Regions from separate parts of the Propionivibrio pelophilus DSM 12018 genome, predicted to be linked through region 3. Evidence: predicted binding sites of a transcription regulator. Region 3 holds the regulator's gene; each other region holds the start of a gene.
The links. The regulator sigma-54, encoded in region 3, starts transcription at its own class of promoters, with help from an activator protein. The targets are predictions, from matches to a motif close to TGGCACGCTTNCTGCTNA.
Positions count from the first base shown of each region.

Region 1: a site for sigma-54 is predicted at 2,897-2,914, ahead of BO74_RS08560 (PEP-CTERM sorting domain-containing protein). Genes of this name have one in related genera too.
Region 2: a site for sigma-54 is predicted at 2,915-2,932, ahead of glnA (type I glutamate--ammonia ligase). Genes of this name have one in related genera too.
Region 4: a site for sigma-54 is predicted at 3,003-3,020, ahead of BO74_RS04480 (prepilin-type N-terminal cleavage/methylation domain-containing protein). Genes of this name have one in related genera too.

Region 1 is NZ_JCANUT010000015.1:16,282-21,467, reverse strand. Features, by position in the region: gene BO74_RS08575 (PAS domain-containing protein) at 1-181, shown strand, start outside; gene BO74_RS08570 (response regulator transcription factor) at 187-831, shown strand; gene BO74_RS08565 (MBL fold metallo-hydrolase) at 959-2,089, shown strand; gene BO74_RS08560 (PEP-CTERM sorting domain-containing protein) at 2,192-2,845, opposite strand; gene BO74_RS08555 (Glu/Leu/Phe/Val family dehydrogenase) at 3,119-4,231, shown strand; gene BO74_RS08550 (2-oxoacid:acceptor oxidoreductase family protein) at 4,247-5,155, shown strand; gene BO74_RS08545 (hypothetical protein) at 5,152-5,186, shown strand, end outside.
Region 2 is NZ_JCANUT010000021.1:19,286-24,471, reverse strand. Features, by position in the region: gene glnL (nitrogen regulation protein NR(II)) at 1-789, opposite strand, end outside; gene BO74_RS10565 (DUF4124 domain-containing protein) at 813-1,250, opposite strand; gene glnA (type I glutamate--ammonia ligase) at 1,437-2,852, opposite strand; gene BO74_RS10555 (rhodanese-like domain-containing protein) at 3,206-3,655, shown strand; gene nadA (quinolinate synthase NadA) at 3,703-4,800, shown strand; gene BO74_RS10545 (endonuclease/exonuclease/phosphatase family protein) at 4,806-5,186, shown strand, end outside.
Region 3 is NZ_JCANUT010000022.1:32,847-38,032, forward strand. Features, by position in the region: gene hprK (HPr(Ser) kinase/phosphatase) at 1-321, opposite strand, end outside; gene ptsN (PTS IIA-like nitrogen regulatory protein PtsN) at 342-788, opposite strand; gene hpf (ribosome hibernation-promoting factor, HPF/YfiA family) at 894-1,220, opposite strand; gene BO74_RS10885 (RNA polymerase factor sigma-54) at 1,343-2,767, opposite strand; gene lptB (LPS export ABC transporter ATP-binding protein) at 2,862-3,608, opposite strand; gene recX (recombination regulator RecX) at 3,630-4,079, opposite strand; gene recA (recombinase RecA) at 4,086-5,105, opposite strand.
Region 4 is NZ_JCANUT010000005.1:98,128-103,313, forward strand. Features, by position in the region: gene BO74_RS04470 (tellurite resistance TerB family protein) at 107-580, shown strand; gene BO74_RS04475 (hypothetical protein) at 1,070-1,198, opposite strand; gene BO74_RS04480 (prepilin-type N-terminal cleavage/methylation domain-containing protein) at 2,308-2,964, opposite strand; gene BO74_RS04485 (ATP-binding protein) at 3,144-4,898, shown strand; gene BO74_RS04490 (phosphoenolpyruvate carboxykinase (GTP)) at 4,958-5,186, opposite strand, start outside.

The DNA of each region.
Region 1 (5,186 bases), on a different contig from region 3:
CATTGACCGGGAAACACTGCGCCGCATCTTCGATCCGTTCTTCACCACGAAGGCCAAAGGGCTCGGCATGGGCCTGGCCATCAGCCGCACGATCATCGAAGCACACGGCGGCCAGCTCTGGGTCGATTCGGAACCCGGCACCGGCGCCACCTTTCATTTCACCTTGCCTTTCGCGGAGTGAGCAGAATGAGCGAACCGACCGTATTCATCGTCGATGACGACCCCGCCGTCCGCGACAGCCTCGGGCTGCTGCTCGAAACCACCGGGCTGGCGACCGACTGTTACGACAGCGCCGAGTCCTTCCTCGCCGCCTACGACGGCAAACGCCCCGCTTGCCTGATCCTCGACGTACGCATGCAGCAGATGAGCGGACCGGAACTGCAAGGCGAACTGATCCGGCGGGGGTTCAATCTGCCGATCATCTTCCTGACCGCCCACGGCGACATTCCCATGACGGTGCGGGCGATGAAGGCCGGTGCGAAGGATTTCCTCACCAAGCCGATCGACGGCACGGAATTGCTCGAACGCGTGCACGCCGTGCTTGAGGACGAAAAGAGCGTCGCCAGCCAGCGCAAGACCTATGACCGGACCTGCCGCTGCCTCGAGGAGCTGACCCAGCGCGAACACGAAGTCATGACGCTCGCCCTCGCCGGCCACACCAACAAAACCATCGCCCGGCAACTCGGCATCAGCCATCGCACGGTTGAACTGCATCGCTCGCACATCCTGCAGAAGACCGGGGCCGCCAACATGCTGGAACTCGCGCAACTCGCCAGCCACTGCGGCCTCACGTTCGCCAACGGCGGCGAACCCAATTCCGGACGAAACTGAGCCCGCGCGAATTCGCCCTCAGGCGAGATCGCCGGGAACCACGACGAATGGCGACCGGTCAGCACCGGTAGTGATATCAGCCTCCGGTGCCGCAAGGCACATCATCCGATGTCCGTGAGAGTGCCCCATGTCTGCAGCGAAAAATCTCCGCCGTCTATTTGTCCTGTTCGTAGTGTTCGCGCTGGGCGGCTGCGCCAGCCAGAACGCCCATTACGACCCGCAGAAAGCGCACCACCGCCCGGAGGGATTTTCCAACCCCGACGCCCCGCCCCGCGTAATTCCCTGGTACGAGGCCATCATTCGCCGCTGGCGCGGCGACTTCGAGCCGACCTCCGAACCGGAAGGAGGCTACACGGCGTTTGCCCGGAAATGGCAGGGCGCGGTCAACCACGCCCTGCTCGCCGGGCGCCATGACGCGCCGGTCATCACCTGGCTGGGCCACGCCGGCATGCTGCTGCAGGTCGGCGGCAGGAACATCCTTCTCGACCCGCATCTCGGCGACTATGCCGGCCCGGTCAGTTGGCTGTCCTCGCGCCGGCGGATGCCCGCACCGCTCTCCGTCGCCGAACTGCCGCCGATCGACCTCGTGCTGATTTCGCACAACCATTACGATCACCTCGATCACGCCACGGTGACGGCGCTGGCCAAGCGGTTCAAGACGCGATGGCTGGTTCCGCTCGGACTCAAGCGCTGGTTCGACGCGGAGGGCATCAGCGGCGTCGAGGAAATCGACTGGTGGGACAGCCGCGACGCCACACCGCTGAAGATCACCCTGGTTCCGGCGCAGCATTGGAGCAAGCGCACCCCGTTCGACACCAACGCCACGCTGTGGGGCGGGTTCGCCGTCGAATGGACAGCCGCATCGCCGGGAGCGCCGTGGCGCTTCCTGTACACCGGCGATACCGGCTACTCCCCGGTATTTAGCCAGATCCGCCAGCGTCTGGGGCCGGTCGATTTCCTGGCCGTCCCGGTAGGCTCCTACCTGCCGCGCGACTTCATGCGCCCGCAGCACGTCAATCCGGACGAAGCCGTGCAGATTTTCCGCGACCTCGACGCCGGCCTGGCGCTCGGCGTGCACTGGGGCACGTTCGAACTGACGCAGGAAGCGTTCGACCAGCCACCGAAGGATCTGGCACAGGCGTTGGAGGAGCGCGCCGTTTCACCGGAGCGTTTCTGGATGTTCAAACATGGCGAGAGTCGGCGGATCACTCTGCCGCCCCGTCCGACAGATCCCATAAGGGAGGATCAACGTCGATAAACAGCGAACGCGCTTACGCGTAAAAAATCCCTCCGGCCGACGGGCATGAGGGATTTCTCATCGACACGTCAGCTACGTGAGGACGTAGCTGGGTGCAAAAAATCAGGCGCTACGGCGACGCGAGACAGCAAGCCCCAGAAGTGCGGCACCAAGCAGCCCCATGGTCGCCGGCTCGGGAACCTGACCGTCCGGGTTGGTGGAACCAAATGTAATGTTGTCGTAACCAACCTGATTCACGGTGCCGCCGAAATCAATCGACATCGCAGTGCCGCCAAATGCAAGAGAACCGATCGCCCAGTTGCTGAAATCACCACTGGGATCTCCGGTTCCAGCGCCCAACACCGAAAGATCGATCGTACCAAGCAGGTTACCCGTGGCATTCAGACCGTCGTAAACATTTACCAACCCACCGTAACTGACAGTTGTGTAGTAGAACGAGAAGCCTGTAGTGAAGCCCGGCGCATAGTTCAGAACGGCCGACCCCGTCAGGAAGAACAGGATCGTGTCCGGCGTCGGCTCGTTTCCGAAGTTACCGGTTCCACCTGCGTCAGAATCGATGATCCCCAAGGCGTTGGAATTGAAAGCCACTCCGTAGTTAACCCCGGAGTTTCCCTGGCTGTCCGTCCCACCGTTGTAGAAGCTATTGACGGAAGCCTCGTTTCCAACACCTTCGAAATCCAGGGTAATAACGGCCGACGTAGCGCTGGCAGCGTAGAAGGACAATGCAACAGCAGCAGTGCTTAGGATTTTTTTCATAATGATCTTTCAATAACAGGTTGGCTTTGGTCAAACAGAACCCGGAAACCCACAGCAAAAACCAGGCCACAATAAATACTAAGCGCATATTCCATATGGAATTCAATTACTTGAACAACAAATGACAATGGGCAACCGCTGCGCCACTCCATGCTTGTGTAAAGAAAGCCGACACTCATATCTTCAGCGTACCCACTCGCCAGAACTCATAGAAGAAGCACCAGGACAAGTCATAAACTAGAGTGAAAGCATCCCGCCCCGGAAAGGCATGCCATGGACAGCGCATTCGGATTCGCCGACGATCTCGGTCCGGCCAAGGTCATCGTGGTTCATGAGCCCACCTGCGCGCTGAAAGCCGTGCTGGTGGTCGACAACGTCGCGGCGGGGCCGGCGATCGGCGGCCTGCGCATGGCGCCGGACGTCAGCGTCGAGGAATGTGCCCGTCTGGCGCGGGCGATGACGCTGAAGAACGCGGCGGCCGGACTGGCGCATGGCGGCGGAAAATCGGTCCTGTTCGGCGACCCGCGCATGCCGCGCGCGGATAAGGAGCGCTTGATCCGCGCCTTCGCCTGCGCGCTGGCCGATGAGCGCGATTACATCTTCGGACCGGACATGGGCACCGACGAGCAATGCATGGCCTGGGTGCACGACGAGATCGGGCGTGCGGTCGGTCTGCCGCGCGAACTGGGCGGTATCCCGCTCGACGAGATCGGCGCCACCGGCTGGGGCTTGGCGCGCGCCACGGAGGTGGCGTTGCAGTACACCGGCTTCCCGCTGGCCGGCGCGCGGGTGGCGATCCAGGGCTTCGGCGCGGTGGGCCGCCACGCCATGCGTTTTCTTGGCGAACGCGGCGCCGTGCTGGTCGCCGCCGCGGATACCGGCGGCACGTTGCACGACCCGCGCGGCATCGACATCGCCGCGCTGACGGCGCTGAAAAAAGGCGGCCGCAGCGTCGTCACACACGAACAGGGCGAGGCGCTGACCGGCGCGGCCATCCTCGACGTTGCCTGCGACATCTGGATTCCGGCCGCCCGTCCGGACGTGATCAACGAGGGCAACGCGGACCGGCTGAACACCCGACTGGTCGTCGAGGGCGCCAACATTCCGGCGACGGACGCCGCCGAACGCCGCCTGCATCAACGCGGAATTCTCTGCGTGCCGGACTTCATCGCCAACGCCGGCGGGGTCATCTGCGCCGCGATCGAGTACCACGGCGGTACGCAGAGCACGGCCTTCGCGGCCATCGAGGAGAAACTGCGGCGCAACACCGACGAGGTATTGGGCAGGGCCCGCGAACTTGGGGTGACGCCACGCGAAGCCGCCGTGCAACTCGCTGCCGGGCGCGTGCGCAAGGCCATGGCCAGCCGCCGCTGGGGTGTCTTCTAGAAGAGGGGCAACGGCATGTTCCGCATCCGTTTTCATGGCCGCGGCGGACAGGGCATGAAGACCGCCAGCCGGATTCTCGGCAGCGCATTCTTCCATGCCGGCTACGAGGTGCAGGACGCGCCGCACTACGGTGCGGAACGGCGCGGCGCGCCGGTGTCGGCGTACGTGCGTGCCGATCGCCGCCCAATCGACGAACGCGGCATCGTTCGCCGCCCGGATCTGGTGGTCGTTGCCGACGACAGCCTGCTGGCCGTCGCCGCCCGCCCGATTCTCGCGGGACTCGACAGCCACTGCGTCCTGCTCATCACCAGCCATGAGGCGGAAACAGTCTGGCGGGATCGGCTGAACATCGCGGGCACGGTGCTGACGCTGCCACCCGCAGTGCTTCCGGCAGAAGTGCAGCGCTATTCCGGTGTCTCCTGCGCTGGCGCTGCCGCCCGCCTCGTCGGCGTGCTGGACCACGAGGCGTTGACTGAGGGCCTCCACGCCGAGCTGACCGGCTTCGGCGACAAGGCCGTCTCCGACGGTCTGTTGCTGGCTGACGCGGTCTGGCAGGCGATGGCGCCGCATGCCGGCTGCGTAACAGAAGAAGCCGAGCCGCCGGCAGGCGGCCACACGCGACCGGAATGGATCGACCTGTCGTCCGACCCGGTCGACGCGGCTACGCCCGCCATCCACGCCGGGGCGACCAGCGCCGCAGTCAATACTGGCCTGTGGCGGACCCAACGCCCGGTGATCGATCACGAGCACTGCAACCGCTGCTGGTGGATCTGCAGCGAGTTCTGCCCCGACAGCGCCATCACTGTGGCCGCCGACGGCACGCCGCAGATCGACTACGACCATTGCAAGGGCTGCCTGATCTGCGTCGCACAATGTCCGCCGCACGCCATCCGCGCCATCCCCGAACACGGAGCGAAACCATGACCCGCCGGTTGCTCAGCGGCAATGCGGCCGC
Region 2 (5,186 bases), on a different contig from region 3:
GGCTTCTGCCTCCGGGCGGTTCATGATCGCCTGTGCCGCGTTGCGCGCGATGTTCAGCACGGCCTGGATCAGTTGCTCGCGATCGCCGATCAGCTCGGGCAGGCTCGTGTCGTAATCGCGACGGATCATCAGCGCCTTGGGGAATTCCGCCTTCAGCAGGCTGCGTACGCGTTCAAGAATCTCGTGAATGTTGACCGAACCCGGCTGCATCGGACGATGCGGCGAGAGCAGGCGCTTCATCAGGTCCTGCAGGCGATCGGTTTCCTTGATGATGACCTGGGTGTATTCGCGCAGCGCGGGGTTGTTGAGCTCATGTTCGAGCAACTGCGCCGCGCCGCGAATTCCGCCTAGCGGATTCTTGATTTCGTGTGCCAGATTGCGGATCAGTTCGCGGTTGGCCAGTTGCTGCTCCAGCAGCCGCTCCTCGCGGGTCGCCTTGATCTGCTGGTCGATCGGCCAGAGCTCGACCAGCAGGCGGATGTCACCGGCGTCTACCCGATTGACGGTGCAGTTCAGTTGCAGCAGCAGGTCGTCGTTTCGTCGGATTTCGATGTTCTGGCCGCTATGCCCCCAGCCATGCAGTAAGGCGTTGTCCAGCGCGTCTAGCAAAGTCGAAGGGCAGGCGGCGACGTCGCAAAGTTTTGCTCCGGCGACGGTTTTCCCGCTGATCGCCAGGAGATCCTCGGCGGCGGAATTCAGGTAGCGAATGGCCAGATTCTCGTCGAGCAGGATGACCGAGGATGAAAGTAGATCCAGCCCGCTGAACGGGAGGTTCGGACGCTCATTCATGGGTGCTCCCGGCCGGAGCGTGCTCAGCGCAGCTTGTCCAGCTCCCTCTGGATGGCTTCGATATTGCGTTCATGCAGCGCCACCTTGTTCTTGAAGGGTTCCAGTCGATCGAGAACCCGTTGATAGTTGCGTTCATCACCGCTACGGACGGCTTCTTGCGCGGCCAGTTCCTTCTTCGCCTGTTCGAGGTTCTGTTGCTCGGCCGCCAGTTCGCTCTCCAGAATGCGCCGTCGGTCGGTGTCCCGTGCCTTCTGATCGTTTTCGCCGACCTTGGGGAAGCTCGCCGGCGAGGGCGTCTTGATGGCAGGGCGCGCGGGCGGGACGGTCGTCGCTGGCCCGAGATCCATCGCAGAGCATTTCATTCCCGGGGTCGACAGCTTGACGTTGGAAAACGTCTTGTGACCGTGGGCATCGACGCACTGATACATGACGTCGGCGTGCGCCAGCGGAATCGCCGCCAACAGAATTCCTGAAATGCAAAGTCGGGGAAACAACGCCATCATCCTATTCCCTTGTAATTACCGGAAAAGCCTCGGGTCCGGCCGTCAGTGTATTGGATGGGTCAGGCAAAGACAATGCAATGGCGGTTACTGCGAGCGATAAAAAAGGACGGGGAGTCCCCGTCCTTTCCGTTGGCCGCGAACCGCTTAGCAGCTGTAGTACAGCTCGAACTCGACCGGGTGGGTCGTCATGCGCACCTTGTTGACTTCGTCCATCTTCAGTTCGAGGTAGGCATCGATCCATTCGTTGGAGAAGACACCGCCCCGGGTCAGGAACTCGCGATCCTTGTCGAGAGCGGCCAAGGCTTCTTCGAGGCTGGCGCAAACGGTCGGGATCTTCGCGTCTTCTTCCGGCGGCAGATCGTACAGGTTCTTGTCGGCGGCATCGCCCGGGTGGATCTTGTTCTGAATACCGTCGAGGCCGGCCATCAGCAGGGCCGAGAAGCACAGGTACGGGTTGGCGATCGGATCCGGGAAGCGGGTCTCGATACGGCGCGCCTTGTCGGAAGCGACGTGCGGGATGCGGATCGAGGCCGAGCGGTTCTTCGCCGAGTAGGCCAGCTTGACCGGCGCTTCATAGTGCGGAACCAGACGCTTGTACGAGTTGGTACCGGGGTTGGTGATCGCGTTCAGCGCCTTGGCGTGCTTGATGATGCCGCCGATGTAGAACAGCGCCATTTCCGACAGGCCGGCATAGCCGTTGCCCGCGAACATGTTCTTGCCGTCCTTCCAGATCGACTGGTGGACGTGCATGCCGGAACCGTTGTCGCCAACGATGGGCTTGGGCATGAAAGTCGCCGTCTTGCCATACTGGTACGACACGTTATGCACGACGTACTTGAGGATCTGCGTCCAGTCGGCGCGCTTGACCAGCGTGCTGAACAGGGTGCCGATTTCGCACTGGCCGGCGTTGGCTACTTCGTGGTGATGCACTTCAACCGGGACGCCCAGCGATTCGAGCGTCAGCACCATGGCCGAACGGATGTCGTGCAGGCTGTCGACCGGCGGAACCGGGAAGTAGCCGCCCTTCACACCCGGACGGTGACCGGTGGCGCCGTTGCCTTCGTTCTTTTCGCCGGAATTCCAGGCCGCTTCAGCGGAATGGATCTTCAGGTTACAGCCGGACATGTCGACCGACCACTCGACGCCGTCGAAAATGAAGAATTCGGGTTCCGGGCCAAAGTAGGCGGTGTCGCCAACGCCGGTTGACTTCAGATAGGCTTCGGCGCGCTTGGCGATCGAGCGCGGGTCGCGGTCGTAGCCACGGCCGTCGGCGGGATCGACGACGTCGCAGGTGAGGACCACGGTGGTTTCGTCAAAGAACGGGTCGATGTAGGCAGTGTCCGGATCGGGCATCAGTTGCATGTCGGACGCCTGGATACCCTTCCAGCCGGCGATGGACGAGCCATCGAAAGCGTGGCCGTTCTCGAACTTGTCCTCGTCGAACGCGCTGACCGGTACAGTAACGTGCTGTTCCTTGCCACGGGTGTCAGTAAAACGGAAATCGACGAACTTGACCTCGTTTTCCTTGACCATCTTGATAACGTCTTGCGGGCTTGCCATTTGCAAAGTCTCCTCAGCGAGTACCGGTCATTCCGGCGACAATGAAAAAAGTGCTCTGGGTACTAGCAGAAACCATGCCACCCAACACACACCAACGAACCACCACGAGATATGCAACAGCCACCGCCTGATTCGGCTGCAATATCACCACAATAGTGCAAAAAACAAAGAATGTCGCACCACAATAGTGCGCCAGCAATATTCGCTCCGGTCGGCGCACACGTTATCAGCTTTCGTCCGGCACTGAAACTCGGTCTTGTCGGAACCTATGGCCGCCTGACGCTGCCTCAGGGAACGAAGAAACGCCATTCACGGTTTATACTTTGTCCTCACCCACACTCGCAGCCATATCGATGGGATCGCTTTCCAGAACACTTGAACAGGCGAAAGACCGCGTCGCGGAACTCGTCCTGCCTTATGCCGGGGCACTTACCCCCGCCGAAGCATGGGCCGTCTGGCAGAATGCTCCCGGCGCCAAGCTCGTTGACGTCCGCACCCGTGCTGAATGGGATTGGGTTGGTCGCATCCCGGGCGCGATCGAGATCGAATGGCAAAGCTATCCCGGTGGCCAGCCGAATCCCGATTTTCTGGCCCAGCTCAAACGCCAGATCGACACCGAGTCGCTCGTCATGTTCATCTGCCGCAGCGGGGCCCGCTCGCACAATGCCGCTTGCCTGGCTACAGAGGTTGGCTATACCGAGTGCTACAACGTGCTCGAAGGCTTCGAAGGCAACGTGGACGCCAACGGCCAGCGCGGCAAGCTGGGCGGCTGGCGATTCGCCGGACTGCCCTGGCACAGTTGATCAAATCCATCCCGGAGCAAGTCTCCGGTCATTCAAGAGACGCATCCATGAACGCCCCAAGCATCGACTTCGCCCTGTACAGCCAAATGCCAGACGCCGAGTGCCATGCGCGTATTCGCGCGGCCCGCGCAAAGCTCGGCAGCAAGGCCGTGATTCTGTGCCATCACTACCAGCGCGCCGACGTCTATCAGTACGCGGACCTGACCGGCGACTCGTTGAAGCTCGCCCGCCTGGCGTCGCAAACCGACGCCGAGTACATCGTCTTTTGTGGTGTGCATTTCATGGCCGAAGTGGCCGACATCATGTCCAGGCCGCACCAGACCGCGATCCTCCCCGACCTGGCCGCGGGGTGTTCGATGGCCGACATGGCCAACCTGGCGAAAGTCGAGCGCTGCTGGCGCGAACTGAACGAAGTGCTGAACGCCGAGGAGCAGTTCACCCCGGTCACCTACATCAACTCGGCCGCCGATCTGAAGGCCTTCTGCGGACGGCATGGCGGCATCGTCTGCACCTCGTCGAACGCGCGGACGATCGCCGAATGGGCGTTCGGCCAGCGCGAGAAGATCCTGTTCTTCCCCGACCAGCACCTCGGGCGCTGGACCGGCCATACAATGGGCATTCCGCTCGACGAGATGCTGGTCTGGGATCCCGATCTCGAACTCGGCGGACTGACTCCCGAACAAATCCGCAAGGCGAAACTGCTGCTCTGGAAGGGGCACTGCTCCGTCCACCAGATGTTCCAGCCAGCGCACATCCGCAAGTTCCGCAGCGAGCATCCGGACGGGCTGGTCATCTCCCATCCGGAATGCAGTTTCAAAGTCTGCCAGCTATCCGACTACGTTGGCTCGACCGAGCACATTGTCAAGATCGTCAAGGAAGCACCCGCCAACACGCGCTGGCTGGTCGGTACCGAGCTCAACCTGGTCAACCGCCTGGCCGAAGAAGTGAAGCCGGAAGGCAAGACCGTCCAGTTCATGGCTCCGACGGTGTGCATGTGCTCTACCATGCAGCGTATCGACCCGCAGCATTTGGCGTGGACGCTGGAAAACCTCGCCGCAGGCCACGTGGTCAATCCCATCCGCGTCCCCCAACACGAACTTGTCGAGGCCAAGCTGGCGCTGGAGAGGATGCTCGCGGTATCGTGAGCGCCATGAAGAACTCCGGCCTGCGCATCGTCACCTACAACATCCACAAGGGGTTCTCGCAGTTCAACCGGCACATGATGGTGCACGAACTGCGCGAGCAGTTGCGGCAGCTCGGCGCGGACATTGTTTTCCTGCAGGAAGTTCAGGGCGCGCACAGCTTGCATGCCGCGCGGATCGAGAACTGGCCGGAGGAGGCGCAGCATGATTTTCTGGCCGCCGAGGTCTGGCAGGCGACGGCGTATGGGAGCAATGTCGTCTACGATCATGGCCACCATGGCAACGCGATCCTTTCGCGCTTCCCGATCGAGCATGCTTTCAACCAGGACGTCACGCACCTGCGCTTCGAACGGCGCGGACTGCTCCACTGCCGGATCAGCATTCCGGGA
Region 3 (5,186 bases):
TTTTTCGCAGATCTCAGGCAAACCTGGCATCGGCTCGAGATCGTCAGCGATGATCAAGGCCGGCGGTTCACACGCCATCAAATCGTCGATCTGCCGGTGCCAGCGATCCATGCCGGCACGCCCTGCCCAGTTCTGCTCGGCTTTGCCGATAACCTGCACGCGGTGGCTATAAATCAGATTGAGGTGGCCGACAACGTCCGGCCCATAGGTTTCCATGTCCTTGAGCTCGACATGGCGCTCGACCCCCACGGCGGCGACCCAGGTCAGTTTCAGTTTTTCCAGGTGATCCTGATAAAGCTGGGTAATGCTCAATTTGCGGATGGATAGCATTCTTGGCACCTTCAGGTAGCGAATGTCTGCCGTACCGCTTCCGCATCCGCGGCCGAGGACAAGGCTTCTCGGCAGGAACGATCGGAAAAGCGCTCGGCCAGCTCGGAAAGGATCTGCAGATGCTGCTCGGTTGCTTGTTCGGGAACGAGCAACACAAACAACAACGAAACAGGCTCACCGTCCGGCGAGTCGAAGGGGATCGGCGAGACCAGCCGAATAAACGCCCCACAGGCTTCCTTCAGGCCCTTGATACGTCCATGCGGAATAGCGATGCCCCGCCCGAGGCCAGTCGACCCGAGTTTCTCGCGCGAAAAGAGGCTATCGAACACCGCGCTGCGGGCAATACCCTGATTATTTTCAAAAACAAGCCCCGCGTGTTCGAAAACACGCTTCTTGCTGCTCGCCTCCAAATCCAGAACGATGTTTTCGAGGGGAAGTAACTGGCTGATCTGGCTCATGGTAATGCTGTCGACGCGCCCGAGAAAAAACGGAAGGGCTAGGGGAAAACAATAAAAGGCGGATTTGGCCGCCTCAACGACCAAATCCGCCTGACAAGGGTAACGTTATTCGACGACGCTTTGCTGGCTCAACTTCTCGCCACGATGATGGTCCTGCAACTTCTGCTTATACTTCTGAACCTGACGGTCCAGCTTGTCGGCCAGAATGTCAATGGCAGCGTAAAGATCCTCATCGATCGACTCGACGTAGATGTCCTTGCCGGCCAGATGCACCGTAACCTCGGCTTTCTGCTTCAGCTTTTCCACCGACAAGATCACGCTCACATCGATAACATGATCGAAATGACGTGTAACCCGCTCGAGCTTGCCGGTAACGTAGTCACGCAACGCCGGGGTAATTTCGAGATGGTGTCCACTGATTTGCAGGTTCATGGTGTAGCTCCTTTCAAGAGGATAGCCGCCAGAGCGACTTTCTAAACCCCTCTCGCCAATTTGCGCGAGAGAGACAGGGGTAAGGGTAGCATGTCATCGTCAGACACAGAACAGCGGCCTCGCTAGATCGTCTTGCGCAGTTTAACGGGGGGAATATTCAGCGATTCCCTGTATTTGGCGATCGTCCGCCGGGCAACAACAATCCCCTGCTGCCCGAGAAGGTCGGCGATCTGGCTGTCCGAAAGCGGCTTTTTTGCATCTTCCGCACCGACCAGTTGCTTTATCAGTGCGCGAATGGCCGTCGCCGAGCACGCCCCCCCCGCTTCCGTCGCCACATGACTGCCGAAGAAATACTTCAGTTCGAAGATGCCACGCGGCGTCGCCATGTATTTTTGCGTTGTCACCCGGGATACCGTCGACTCGTGCAAACCGAGTGTCTCGGCGATTTCCCTGAGCACCAGCGGCCGCATGGCAACTTCGCCATGATCGAAAAACTGGCGCTGACGGTCGACGATGGACTGCGCCACGCGCAGAATCGTGTCAAAGCGCTGCTGAACATTCTTGATCAGCCAGCGGGCCTCCTGTAATTGCCCCGACAACCCCGAGCCACGCTGCCGCGAGAGGATCTGGGCATACAGGCTGTTGATGCGCAAGCGCGGATAGGCATCCGAATTGATGTTGACCGTCCATTGGCCACGAACCTTGCGCACGACCACATCCGGGGTGATATAGCGCGCATCGGGCGCGGCGTAGCTAGCCCCGGGACGAGGATTGAGGCTGCGTATCAGGAACTGCGCTTCACGCAGCTGGTCATCATCGCACTCCGTGAGCTTCCTGAGCCGGGCGAAATCCCGTCCGGCAAGGAGGTCGAGATGATTGCGTACGATTGCCAGAGCCAAGCGCTGCGTCTCGTCCACGGGGAGCGCATTCAGTTGCAGCACCAGGCATTCTTGCGCACTTCTCGCGCCTACGCCCGTCGGGTCGAAGTTCTGGAGGTGTTTCAACGCAATCTGCAACTCTTCCGGCTCGATCTCGAGCTCAGGTGGCAGAGCTTCAACCAATTCGTCCAGCGACTGGGTCAGATAGCCATCATCGTCCAGCGCGTCGATCAGGCATTGAACAAGCGTGCGGTCGCGCGCAGGCAAGTTCATCAGGCCCAGTTGCCAGGAGAGGTGCTCACGCAGGGAAGTGGTCGCGGCCTGAACGTCCTGATAGTCACCGTCGTCGTCATCGAAAGATCCCGACGTGCTGGCGTAATTTCCTTCCGCCGCATCACCAAGCCAGCTATCCTCATCTTTCGAATCGGGCATGCTCGGCGTTTCCGGTTCTTCAGCCTTCCTGTCCTCGCTTGCAGCATCTTGACCGGACTCCGGGGGAGCCGCGGAATAGTTTTCGTCCTCGCGCTCGAGTAGGGGATTTTCCTGCAGATACTTCTCGAGTTCCTGTTCAAGCTCAAGCGTCGACAGCTGCAGCAACTTGATCGATTGCTGGAGTTGCGGCGTCAGCGCCAGGTGCTGCGTTAGCTTGAGCTGGAGAGATGGCTTCATGTTGGGAACAGGGCGGCAAGAAACTGCATGCTCGGCACACCGCTATTACAGACAATTTTTTGACGAAACGGTCGAGCCGGTATCAGAGGCGAGATCACAGGCGGAAATTCTCGCCAAGATAGACCTTACGTACGTTTTCATTATAAATGATTTCATCTGGCCGGCCAGCCGCCAGCACCCCGCCCTCGTTGAGGATATAGGCGTGATCGCAAATCCCAAGCGTCTCGCGCACGTTATGGTCGGTGATCAGCACGCCGATGTTGCGTTCCTTGAGGAAGCGGATGATTTTCTGGATATCCAACACGGCGATCGGGTCGACCCCGGCAAACGGCTCGTCGAGCAGAATGAAGCGCGGATCGGTAGACAACGCCCGCGCGATTTCCACCCGCCGCCGCTCGCCGCCGGACAGCGAGGCCGCCGAGCTGTTGCGGATATGGCTGATATGAAGCTCTTCCAGCAACTGCTCGGCGCGATGTTCGACTTCTTCACGTGGCAGCTTGCGTAGTTCAAGCACCGCCTTGATGTTCTCGACGACCGTCAGCTTGCGGAACACCGAGGCTTCCTGGGGAAGATAGGACACCCCGAGCTTGGCACGCTGGTGGATGGGCAAGTGGGTAATCTTTCTATCATTCAGATAAACATCGCCTCCATCGCAGGCCACGAGACCAACCACCATGTAGAAACAGGTCGTTTTCCCCGCACCATTCGGCCCCAGCAATCCGACGACCTCACCGCTACGCACTTCGAGCGAGACATCCTCGACGACGGTCCGCTTCTTGTAGCGTTTCTTGAGGTTACGCGTGGATAGCTTGCTGCTTTCGCCCAAGTTGTTTTCGGACATCAGATTGTTTTCGGACATCTCTTATTGATCGCCTTCGTAATCACCACGCAACAAACGGCGAATGATATCCCCGGAGAATCCGCGGCGCACCATGAAATTAGCCTGGCGCGCGCGTTCGGACGCATCAACGGGAGGCATGTCCGCGCCGAATTTACGCTGCCAGACTTGCCGTGCTCGCGAAAACTCGTCGTCCAACGCCGCCAGGGCCTGATCAACGGCGCCGGCATCGACTCCCGTTGCGCGCAGTTCCTGAATCAGCCTGGCATTGCCATAACGCGCACTGCGCACATTCACCCGCATTTCCGCGTATCGCTCGTCGGAGAGCAAACGGCGGCACTCGAGATCGTCAAGAAGGGCATCGAGCACCTCGGACGACTCCGCGTGCGGAGCAAGCTTACGGGCCAACTCGGCGCGTGCGTATTCACGCCGGGCGAGCAGTCGTAAGGCGCGCTCGCGCAACGTGCCGCTCATTTCTACTTAATCGGCAGCCGCCGTCGCGCGCGGCGAGGGAACGTTCACAGCCAGTCGTATCTTCGCCTCGATCTCTGCGGCGATATCGGGATTGGCGCGCAGAAATTCCCGTGCGTTGTCCTTGCCCTGTCCGATCTTCTCGCCGTTGTAGGCATACCAAGAGCCGGATTTCTCTACGAGCTTGTGCGCCACGCCCAACTCGATGATTTCCCCTTCGCGCGAGATGCCTTCCCCATAGAGAATGTCGAAGATCGCCTCGCGGAACGGCGGCGAAACCTTGTTTTTGACGACCTTTACCTTGGTTTCGTTACCGATCACTTCGTCGCTCTTCTTGATTCCGCCGATACGGCGAATATCCAGACGAACGGAAGCATAGAACTTCAGTGCGTTGCCGCCGGTCGTCGTTTCCGGACTGCCGAACATGACGCCGATCTTCATCCGGATCTGGTTGATGAAGATGACCAGCGTATTGGTCCGGTTGATGTTCCCCGTAAGCTTGCGCAGCGCCTGACTCATCAGGCGGGCATGCAGCCCTGGCAACGAATCGCCCATCTCCCCTTCGATTTCCGCCCGAGGCACCAGCGCTGCAACCGAGTCGATCACCACCACATCAACGCTGCCTGAACGTACCAGCATATCGGCGATTTCCAGCGCCTGCTCACCGGTATCGGGTTGGGAGATGAGCAGATCATCGAGTTTGACGCCAAGCTTCTGGGCGTAGGACGGATCAAGCGCGTGTTCCGCATCGATGAACGCCGCGGTACCGCCAAGCTTCTGCATTTCGGCCACCACCTGAAGTGTGAGCGTGGTCTTGCCGGACGACTCAGGCCCGTAGATCTCGACAACCCGGCCGCGCGGCAGCCCGCCGACCCCGAGGGCGATATCGAGTCCGAGTGATCCGGTAGACACCACCTGCAAATCCTTTTCGACGCTGCCCTCGCCCATTTTCATGATCGAGCCCTTGCCGAACTGCTTCTCGATCTGGGCCAATGCGGCGGCCAGTGCCTTTGCCTTGTTGTCGTCCATTGCGCTTCCTTATGAAATTGCGTGGGATTATCTCATTTTCGGTCGCCGCGAACAGTGACAGGACGGCACCAAATACTGTAA
Region 4 (5,186 bases), on a different contig from region 3:
TTCCGCGACTGGCCACCAAGATACAAGCACAGAGCCCATTCTTCGGAGTGGGCTTTTTGCTATCTGGCGTTTGAGTTCGAAGTGTAATGTACGCAGAGAGGACGCGATGATTGCCGGCATTAAGGACTTCTTCAATCAGTTCATCGAGACCGGCGTCCGACAGTCCGAGGCTGGCTACGCCAAAGCGTTGCAGATTGCAACCGCCGCCTTGCTGTTCGAAATGATGCGTATGGACGACAAAATCACTGCTGCAGAGCGCGACTCTGTGACCACGACATTGTTTCGGATGTTCGACCTGAATGCCGGGCAGTTAAAAATCCTGATGGACTTGGCCGAGCAGGAGGCTAGGCAAGCCAGTGGCTACTATCAGTTTACTTCCCTGATCAACAAGAGTTTTGACGCCCCGCAGAAGACTCAGCTCCTCGAAAATCTGTGGTGCGTGGCGATGTCTGATGGTCATCTCGGTGCACACGAAACGCATCTGATGCGCAAGATCGCCAGCTTGCTCTATGTGGGGCACGCCGACTATGTCGCTGCCAAACAGAGGGCTCGTCAAAGAGCCAACCTGCCGGTAGTTTAGGGGCGCGCTATGTGGCTATCGCTGTATTCCGTCACCAGGTTCTGAGAAAAGCGTTCGGTTGGCGTGGGGTCCTCCAAATACTCAATGCTGATGCTGCTTGCGATAGCCTTCGTTGCTTTCCTTTGGCGATTTGGCAGAGCGGCTTTCGCGGGCGTTACCAAGTGGTTGCTGTGGTCGTTGGCTGCCCTTTGCACCTGCGCAGGGTTGATCACTCTGTTGTCTTCGGAAGGCAAGCCACTACCCGTCGTTGGCGGGTTCATCCTGTGGGCGTTTGCGGCCTATACGATCAAGGTCGCCGGGGCGCCGCGCAGGAGAGGGTAGGAGGAGGGGGGGGCTTTCTGTGAGGACTGCTGATTATTTGATCAGCCCTTTTGACCTCAAAACAGAATACGCCCCTGTTCGTGCTTACTGCAAAACTGTGCCCTCATGACCAGCGGCTCTTGTGATACATGACCACTGAATCGCGACCTTCTGACCGGCTCACTTCTCTCACTGGTGTCCAATAAGAGGTACGTTTCCTGCTCCGTGCTTTTTGGCGCGTTTTGCCGCTCTTTTCTCTTTAGTGTTCTTCAAGGCGTGTTTCTTGGCCTCTTTACTAGACTCATGTGCTTTTCCCATGATGTCCTCCCGATTGTTACCGGAACGTACCGAGTGATTTCAATATAGCCCTATTTTTTTAAATGGGGGATAGCGTTCCTTGGCGATACGGCAGGGCAGCCTTTGCGGGCGTTACCAAGTCGAATCTTTGGGCGTTGGCGGAACTGTGTGCCTGCTCGGGATTGATCGCTCTGTTGTCTTCCGAGGGGAAGCCGCTGCCCATTCTCGGCGCAGTCATCCTGTGGGTGTTCGCGGCCTATACGATCAAGGTTGCTGGGGCGTTACGCACGAGCTTGGGGGGGTACCCCCGGAATCGCCAAGGCGTCGTGTGGCAAGCGTGAATTGAGGTCTTCCGACGGCGTGTCTACACTGAGAACGAAGGCGCGATAGTCGTTGAGCGCCTCCCCCGCTTTTCTCCTTCTTGTTGGTTGAGAATACGGCTCGAATGCCATGACTCCACGGTCTAAAGTTTTCTCACTCGTACTGGTTTTTGCCTCCGTGGGGTTGTATGGCTGTATCTACCTGCCCATGACGACGTCAGAATATGACCCTGCCTGTGGCGTTATCAAGCGACACATGTCACTCCAGGTGAACCAGGTGGGGGCTTTTGTGGGATGTCACAATGAAGGGTGCGTGGAACTGCTGGTGCTGGCGGGCGTGGTTTCCGCAACGACATTTGTGGTGTCGGGGAGCATCGCTGTTGTAGGGGATGTCGTCTATTGGCTTGAGGCCAAAAGCCAATGCCTCCAAAAGTAAAGCACAACGAGGCATCCGTAGCGTGAGTAACTTAACGAATGTAGATGGGGTCGGGGTGGCGCTTATGATGCGCGGACTGCCGCGACAGGGGGGGCAACGGAGCGGCGGACGGACTGGCCTTCGTTGCGCGCGTCTTCTATTCCTCAGCCTGGCAATCCAACGCATTGCGGCGTCACGTACATGCATTGGATCCGTGGAAAATCATCGGCAGGCGCCCTTGTCCGCCGCTGCTTGGATAAAACGGCGCTGCCATCTGTTCCTGTTCCGGAAAGCTCGCCTGTCGACTCATCGATTGCTCTCAGCGTCGAAACAGCAGGGTTTTCTGATTCCGGCCTTACGCTCTGCCAGTCAATCCGGAATGAATCAGTGACTCCTTAGAAGGCCATGCAAACGGTGAACTGGGTCGCATCGTCATCGGGTTTTACTTCCGTCGCATCTGCTTGAGAGGAGACGCCATTCGCCAAGGCGCGGACAGAGCCTGTTTTTGTGTTGCCATCATCAATGGTCGTGTCGATCTGGCGAGCATACCGGCCTTGAATGCCCTGCGAGCATACGTAGAATGTTCCTGGGTAAGGAACTGCGGGGGCGGTTAAAACGGCCTCTCCGGTGATTCCAATGCTCCCTCCTTCTGCGTTGCGAGGGATGTAATCGGCGGAAGTGGTTGTGGGTGTGCCAGTTGCCAAGCCGGCCAGTCGAACGTGTTGCCAGAACAGGAAACTCTCGTCTGTCGTCGTTGTTGAGTTCCATTTTCCGTCGATTCTGGCGTTTCCTTGACTGCTAGCCGGGGTTGTAGCCTTTGTGCCGCCACTAACATGTGACGTTACGCTCTGGTCTTCTCCTGGCATCGCCCTGAAACGGTCTTGATAGGCATATACAAAAGAAGAAATCGCGCGAAAATCGTTGGCCAGATTCTTCACCTTCGCGCTATTGACCAACTCCTGTCCCTTCAAAACGCCCCCAAGAAGCAGGCCGATGATGACGAGTACAATCGCAATCTCCACGAGCGTGAAACCGGATTGGATTCTTTTCATGGTGTTCTCCGCGAAATGATGTTGATTCCAGTAGTGCATAAGCATATCGCGTACCATGCTTGCGCGCATGTTTTTTTCGCTCAGCGCCGGAAAAGTGGCGGTGTTTCAACGGGTGTGTCAAAAATTCGACGGCAGGTGTGGTGCGGCGTCAGTATGTCGTCAGTCTGGAGCGGGGGGGAGTGAGCCAGGTGCGTGCGTTGAGGCGCCTGGGGCGCTATTTGCGCGCTCGGCAGCCGTGGATGCTTGTCGCGTTACTAATGATCCTGCATTTGACGTTGCTGGCCGGGGCCGATTCTCCAGCGGGCTTGATGTTCTGGCTGGTGGATGTCGGGGTGTTCATCCTTTGGCAGCCGTTTGTGCAGACCGAGCGCCGATTGAATGTCGGCAACCTGTTACTGGTCGCTGCCGGCCTGATCCTTGGTGGCTGGCTGTTCAGTTGGTGGCTGCTGATCGTCTGGGCGACGATTCTTGCCTCGCTTCTGGGCGGGCGGGTCATGTTGGTGGAGCATCGACCGACGCGCGTATTCTATCTGTTGGCGTTCGCGTATCTTGTCGGCGTGGTATTGATCTGGCTGGTGCCGAAGGTGGTTCCAACTCCGAACGTGATCGGCCCGTCTCTCGGGACGGAGTTTTCCTGGCTGGCGCCGGGTTTCTTCCTGCTGATGTGGCTGTTGCCACGACCGCAGGCAAGCGGTTGGTTGAGGCATGGCGCGTTCGACCTGTTTTATGGCGTGTTCGTATTCCTGTTGATCGCCGTGGTGGTTTTAGGGACGCTGGCGTTCATGTTGCTCGAACGAACGGAGTATTTCGATGCGCTGCTTCGCACGGTGCTCAGTGTGGCGCTACTGTTGTTGCTGGTGGCGTGGGCCTGGAATCCCAGGCCGGGATTCAGCGGCGTTGGCATGTTGTTTTCCCGGCACCTGTTGACGGTCGGAGGCCCGTTCAGTGTCTGGTTGCGCCGAATGATGGCCTGTGCCGAGGGCGAAGACGATCCCGATCGCTTTTTCAGTCAGGTTTGTGAGCAACTTCTGCTCGACTTGCCGTGGGTTGTCGGCGGAGAGTGGCGTCCATCTTCTGGCTTGGAGAGAGATCTTCGTCGTTTCGGAGGCTCATCGCCCTATCCAAACGAGTTTTCCGACCGATCGCTGTCGCTGACGATTTTTTCGCGCCATTCTTTGAGCCCGGTTCTTGTCTGGCATTTGCGCCTGCTGACCAAGCTTGCGAGCGAATACTATCTTGCCAAGTGGCGGGCGCGGGAGTTGCAAAGGGTCAGTTATCTGCAGGCGATCCACGAGACCGGGGCGCGCCTGACGCATGATGTCAAGAATCTCCTTCAGTCGCTGGACAACCTCTGCTACCTAGTGCAGTCAGAGTCTCGATCTGACTTCGCGCGTATCGGGCCGCTGGTGGAGCGTCAGTTGCCGCAAATTGCACAGCGCCTGCGAAGCACGCTGATGAAGCTCGAACTGCCGGCCGACGCCCAGAGGCGGGCAGATCAAAGCGCGGAAGAAATGGAGGGGGCCGCAATCTGGTGGGAGTCTCTGCAGCAGCGTTATGCGGGCCAGGCGATTCATTTCGATACTTTGCCGTTGTCAGTCGCTGGCGCAATACCGCGCGCGTTGTATGACGCTGTGGCGGAGAACCTGCTGCACAATGCGCTGGCAAAACGCCAGCGTGAAGCAGGGCTCGAGATATCGATATCGCTTTCCCAGGAGTCGGCGGTTTTGCGCGTCTGCGACAACGGTAGTCCGGTGCGGCAGGAGATCCTTGACGTATTGTTTCAGCAGCCAGTGGCGTCCGAAAATGGTTTCGGGATCGGCCTGTTCAATACGGCCAGGCTGGCAGCAACCTTCGGGTATCAAATTCGGCTGGCAATCAACCAGCCCGGGCGGATCTGCTTCGAGATGTCGAAGCGCCGAGAGGAATGGCTTTGATCGGTTAACAAAAAAGGCCGCCCGAAAGGGGGCGGCCTTGCGCGATGCCTATCTGAAAATTAGGCCTTGAACTTGCCTTCGAGTTCGTCGCGGATAGCAGCCAGTTTGGCCGGCAGCTTGGCGCCCATCTTGGCGAACCATTCCTTGACGCCTTCGAGTTCGCTCAGCCAGGCTTGCTTGTCGAGGCTGGTGACGCCTTCGAACTGCTCCTTGGAGTAGTCCAGACCGTTCCAGTCGATTTCCTCGTACTTCGGCATGATGCCGAGCGCCGACTCGGTACCCGAGACG